Regions from separate parts of the Lactococcus sp. EKM203L genome, predicted to be linked through region 1. Evidence: riboswitches for the same ligand, from Rfam matches in the RefSeq annotation. Region 1 holds a riboswitch; the other holds the start of a gene.
The links. A riboswitch is a leader RNA that binds a small molecule or an ion and turns the genes downstream of it on or off. The one in region 1 is predicted to bind FMN.

Region 1 (3,182 bases):
CATTTCAGAGAAGGTTTCTTGGGCATGTTCAAAACTTACATGAATTTTATCCCCTAAAACTTTAGATACTAGCGCGAGTAAAGGCAAAGGAAGGACAGCAATAATTGTCAAACGCCAGTCGATAAATAAGAGCATAGCAATGATTGTCATCCCGCCCGTCATTAAAGAATCTGCCCAAGTCAAAACACCAAGTCCAGCAACACTCTGTATCGCTTGTAGGTCATTTGTCGCATGAGCCATCAAATCGCCAGTCCGATTTCTCTGATAAAAAAGGGTATCCATTCTTAAAAAATGCCTAAAAAGCCGACTACGGATTATTTTTTCCAGTTTAAAGGCTTCACCCCAAATATTTGTAGACCAAAGAAAACGAAAGCCATATTCAACGAGTGCAGTGATCAATAAAATACCAGAAAAACTCAAAATTAAGGGTAAAGTCAGGTTACGCTTAACAATATGGTCAATAATTTTTCCGATAATTAAAGGCGGAATCAAGTGAGTTAACGAAACAATAAAAAGGGCTAATAGACCAACGCCATAACCTTTTCTCTCTGCCTTAAAAAACCACCATAAATCTTTAAAAATTTTCATACAGTCTATTCCATTTTATTTTATAATATTCTAAATATTAGTATACCATAAAGAAAGCGTTTAAAACAGACTATATGAATTGAGATTCCCACTTATTTACTATTTAAATAAAAAAAGAAACTTCAAATCAATGAAATTTCTTTTTTTATTAAGCATTATAAAATTTTACGACTTTGTTTTTCTTGAACACTGCAACAATCAATCCAAATACCAGAGCAAAGATGATGTACTGCAAAGCATTAAAAGGTAAAACTACTGTTAAAAGATAAGTTGGATTCAAAGTAACTGATAGAGAACCCATATTAAAAAGATGAGTTGCTCCAACAAAAATCTTATCAACATCGAAGCCAGCAGCTAAACGATAGAGAGGGAGTGCGTAGAAAACATTCAATACCATCATCACAAGAACTGATGCGATGGCTGCTAAAACCACACCAACTGTATAGTTTTTGATTGAGAATTTTTTCTTTGTAAAGAACCAAACAATTGCCATGAAGATTCCCAAAGCAATGAAGTTCATCGGCACACCAATCCAAGTTGATGGCCCTTGATTAAATAGGAGATACCATAAGATAGAGCGAATAAAGAGGATTATAAATCCATCACCCAATCCCAAAGTAAAGACTCCAATAAGTACTGGAATGATTGAGAGTTCAACTTTCATAAAATCAATTCCAGGCAATAGCGGAAACTGCAAAATCGGCAATAATAAGATTGTTGATAATGCAGCAAGCATGGCAATTAACACCATCCGACGTGTTTTAGACATAAAAAAACCTCCAAATATGAGAAAATAATTCTTCAAATTTCGAGGAAGTTGATAGACATTTTTGGTTTGGCTAAAAACAGTAATCCAACCGAAGTTGATTACACTACAAAAATTGTTCATCTTCTTCCATCCAGACTTTACTGTCGCTAGCAGATTCTCACTGCTTCAATCGCCGTAGCGAATCGCGGAGTCATAAGGTCAAAGCCCTATTTACCGCCGGTCCCGAATTACACGGTGCCCTGAAGATATTTTTATTATAGCACAAAAATAGTTTGCTTATCAAGAATAAGATTTGCTTAAGAAATAAAAAAACAACTCTTTACCAGAATTGTCTTTTATAATAATCACTTAATTTCCTTGGGCTGCATTAATCAATTGAGAAACTTCTTTTTTACTCAAACGACGAAATTGTCCTGTTGGAAGTCCATCCAATGTAAGAGTTCCATATTGAATACGACTCAATTTTTGTACTGGAAGTCCTGCAGCCGCAAACATTTTTTTAACTTGATGATTTTGTCCTTCATGGATAGTTAAACTAACAATCGAATGATTTTTTGTTTTCTCTTGTTTGATAATCTCATAACGGGCGGGACTAACTTTTTTACCTTCAATAGTCATACCTAAAGTTAAAGGACGCAAGTTTTCTTTGTTCGCTTGGCCTTCTACCTTAGCAACATAGACCTTATCAACGCCATGACGTGGGTGAGTCATCATATTCGTAAACTCACCGTCGTTTGTAAGCAAAAGCAAACCGCTTGTGTCCCAGTCCAAACGTCCCACAGGGTAAATCCGTTCTTTAACTTGAGGCATTAAATCCATTACCGTTTGACGTCCTTTGTCATCGCTAACTGAAGAAATATAGCCTCTTGGTTTATTTAGAAGATAATAAACGGGTTCTTCGTTATAAACTGCTACTCCATTAACTTCAACGATATCTCCAGTTGAAACTTGATAACCCAAGTTTGTCATTGGAACATTATTTACCGTTACTTTTCCCGCTAAAATTAGTTCTTCTGCTTTACGTCTGCTTGCCACACCTGCATGGGCCAAATATTTATTGATTCTCATTTTCTTCACTTTCGTTAAATAAGGTTTGTTCTTCTGCGATAAATCTTGACTCATCTATTTCAGGTAATTCATCTAAATGATTAATCCCAATATAGTCTAAGAAAAAATCAGTTGTTGCATAAAGACTTGGACGTCCTGGTGCTTCAACTTGCCCGACCTTTTCAACCAAATCAAAAGCACGAAGTGTTGAGAGAACACCTGAGGAATTCACTCCGCGGAGCTGATCGATTTCGAGTCGAGTTAAAGGTTGCTTATAAGCAATAATTGATAAAACTTCAAGAGCTGATTTTGACAAAGATTGATTAAGAGGAGTTTTGGCATAGTTTTTAAGAATTTCTGCAAACTCTTCTTTTGTAGCCATACGATATTTACCTGCAGTTTCAATAATCGTCAAAGCAGATTCTTCATCAGAATGATATTTTTCTTTTAAGTAATCAATTTGTTGCTGACAAGCTTGTTTAGACATTTCTGTCAATGCTGACAATTCTGCCAAAGTTAAACCAGCTTCGCCAGATACAAAAAGTAAGAGTTCACAACTTGCTGTCTTATTCACTAGTTTCTTTTCTTTCTAAAATAATTTCTCCAAAAAGCTCTCCTTGAGAAAAAGAAATCTGTTGATTTTTGATTAATTCTAAAAGAGCCATAAAAGTGGTGACGAGTTCATCTTTATTAGTAGAGTTAGAAAACAAATCTGAAAATTTACATATTTTTTGTTCTGTAAATCTAGTACTTAACTCTAAAATCTTATCAGCGATTG
Region 2 (3,182 bases), on a different contig from region 1:
TATCTGCAATTATCGTCTCTTTGAGCGTATGTGGAATAATGGAAACACTAAAAGATTTCGACTTAACCTGAGCAACTGTAAGACTAATCCCATCAATCGTAATTGAGCCTTTTTCGACGATATATCTCATTAAATTTAAGCTCGTTTTGATTTCAAACCAGATGGCATTTTCTTCTTTTTTTACTTCTAAAATCTGGCCAACTCCATCAATATGCCCTGACACAATATGCCCACCAAATCGGCCATTTAATGACATCGCTCGTTCTAAGTTAACTTTGGCACCCACATTTAAGGTGCCAAGATTTGAACGATTTAGACTTTCAGGCATAATATCAGCCGTAAATTCTTTTTGATTAAATTCAGAAACGGTCAGGCATAAACCATTTGTTGAAATAGAATCTCCAAGTTTCATATCCTCTAAAATCAAGGAAGCACGGATACTAATTTTGAAGGATTTTTCTCTTTTTTGCAGGCGACTCACTTCCCCTATTTCTTCAATTATTCCTGTAAACATTAAAGAAGCTCACTTTCTAATAAAATATCTTCTCCTAGATAGGTTATTTGAGGCCTATCTAGGAGATAGGCTTGATTGGGTTGCTCGATTCCATGTCCTTCAACTGGACTTGGTGCTTCTTTTCCACCAAATATTTTAGGGGCCATGTAAGTTTGAACTTTTTGGACTATCCCTGCTTTTAATGCCGAAGCATTTAATGTCCCTCCACCTTCCAAGATGATACTGTCAATCCCCTTTTCTCCTAACTTTTTGGTCAATTCTTTCAAATTCAATCTTCCTTCTAGGCAAGAAACTAAGATAATTTCACAACCCACTTTAAGAAAGGGAGCTTGTTTTTCGGGGTCAGACTCAGCTGTAGCAATAATCGTTGAAATTTCAGTAGCTGTGGAAACAATCTTGGAAGCTAAAGGACTTCTTAAATGAGTATCACAAATGATTCTTATCGGATTTTTTCCATTTTCCAACCTGACAGAGAGTTGTGGATCATCTAAAATAAGCGTTTCAACACCAATCATAATTGCCATAAAACGTGAACGGTCTTGATGTACTTTCTGTCTTGCAATTTCACCTGTAATCCATTTTGATTGACCTGCTGATGTCGCAATTTTTCCGTCTAAAGTCATTGCATACTTCATCATGACATAAGGAAGCCCTTGACTAACATAATAAAAGAAAATTTTATTTAATTCTTCACATTCTTTTTCTAAGACATTGATAGAAACTTCAATTCCAGCTTCTTTCATTGCTTTAATTCCTTTTCCTGAAACCAAGGGATTGGGGTCTAAATGCCCGATAACAACACGCTTAATTCTATTTTTTATAATCGCTTCAAAACAAGGGGGTTGTTTTCCCTGATGCGCACAAGGCTCTAAGGTCACATAAAGCGTGGATCCTTCGGGAGATTCGTTACAATCCTTAAAAGCATTGATTTCCGCATGAGCTTCCCCATATTTTTCATGATAACCTTGACCAATAATTCTCCCTTCTTTGACAATAAGGGCTCCTACTTGAGGGTTAGGGTTGACATTACCACCTCCTTTTTTTGCAAGTACAATTGCTAAATCCATGTAGTATTCGTCTTTTTTCATCTATTCATCCTTTCTAATAAAAAATAAGACCCTAAAATAAAATTTCAGGGTCTTTTGATAAATTTTCTATTTTTTTCGAGCAAAAATGCAGCTCAAAAAACCAAAAATGGAGTGAATTATATAAATTCACTCCAGAGTTTTAGGCTAAATAGACATAATACTGACTAGAGTATTATGGTTTTATTATCTTCTTTCATCCAGACTATACTGTCGGCCTCGGAGTTTCACCGAATCATGCTGCAAGCAGCTCGCGGGCTATACCGCCGGTAGGGAATTACACCCTGCCCTGAAGATTTATTCAATTGTAGCTAAAGTATAGCATTTAAATTTAAAGATTGTCAAGAAATAAAAACGTATTCTTTAAAATAGCAATTTCTCAAGTTAGTTATTAATAGTTTTCGCCTATTTATTTGCTCAAAAATTACAATTTTGCTAAAATGGCTCTATTAGAACATAGGATATCTTATCATGCAAGAAATAAAAATAAACCCTCAACTCACTTGGCTTTCTTTTAATGTCGAAGACCTTAGAAATACTTCTGAACTTGCTACTTATGGTATTGACTTAGAAACGCTTCAATATGCCGAAGATAAAAATGAACGTCCTCACACGGAGTTCATCCCTGATAGTCAAGACTTTGTACTGATTTTCAATAGTCTGGATTTACTCAATTCAGAAGTTCATTATAAGACGGTTCCCATTACTTTTGTAGCACAAAAAAATCGATTAATTACTCTTTATCATCCAGAAAATGAATATTTAATTAATCAAATTAAAAAATATTGTTTTCAAAATGAACCAGAAACGGTTTATCATCTTCTTTTCATCAGTTTATTTTTGATTTCAGAGGCTTTCTTTCCTTACTTAGAACAAATTGATAAATCAAAAGAAGAAATTAATCAAAAGTTGCGTGAAAAAACAACAAAGAAAAATTTGTTGGCCCTTTCTGATATTGAAACGGGAATGCTGTATATTGTATCTAGTGCCAACCAAAATACTTTACTACTTGAACAACTTAAAACTAAAAGTATTTACAGACAGTTCAATGAAACTGAAAAAGAGCAGCTTGAAGATGCAATTATCGAAGCACAGCAGCTTGCCAGTATGACACAACTTAATGCTCAAATTCTTGAACAATTAGCAGGAACTTATAATAATGTCCTCAATAATAATTTGAATGATAATATGACAACTTTGACAATTGTTTCTGTACTTTTGGCAGGATTAGCAGTCATCACCGGGTTTTTTGGAATGAATGTACCACTTCCACTTACTAACCAAAAAGATGCTTGGGTTTGGATTATTGGAGCTTGTATTATTCTTTGGCTACTTTATGCGGCACTCTTTCGTTATATTATTGGTCGAAGACAATAAAAAAATCAGCCAAAGCTGATTTTTTTTATTTTATTTTTACGCTTGCAATTTTTTCAAGATCATCAGCAATTGGATGTCCATTGCTTGTTCGATCTGATAATGATAAATCGCACAAATTGATATCGTATTTCTTGCCAGTCTCACTGATAACTTCTAATACTTGTTCATCAGTTTCTTTTGTCGCTGGTGCTTTAGCTTGACTGAAC

Region 2: another riboswitch for FMN. It lies ahead of ribD (bifunctional diaminohydroxyphosphoribosylaminopyrimidine deaminase/5-amino-6-(5-phosphoribosylamino)uracil reductase RibD); the one in region 1 lies ahead of HFD15_RS09580 (ECF transporter S component).

What each region holds. Positions count from the first base shown of each region.
Region 1 covers NZ_JAALEQ010000005.1:50,502-53,683, forward strand. The annotation lists gene HFD15_RS09575 (ABC transporter ATP-binding protein) at 1-588, opposite strand, end outside; gene HFD15_RS09580 (ECF transporter S component) at 737-1,357, opposite strand; FMN riboswitch at 1,472-1,608, opposite strand; gene HFD15_RS09585 (pseudouridine synthase) at 1,706-2,425, opposite strand; gene scpB (SMC-Scp complex subunit ScpB) at 2,412-2,978, opposite strand; gene HFD15_RS09595 (segregation/condensation protein A) at 2,971-3,182, opposite strand, start outside.
Region 2 covers NZ_JAALEQ010000003.1:123,831-127,012, forward strand. The annotation lists gene HFD15_RS06410 (riboflavin synthase) at 1-514, opposite strand, end outside; gene ribD (bifunctional diaminohydroxyphosphoribosylaminopyrimidine deaminase/5-amino-6-(5-phosphoribosylamino)uracil reductase RibD) at 514-1,602, opposite strand; FMN riboswitch at 1,784-1,900, opposite strand; gene HFD15_RS06420 (magnesium transporter CorA family protein) at 2,071-2,976, shown strand; gene parC (DNA topoisomerase IV subunit A) at 3,002-3,182, opposite strand, start outside.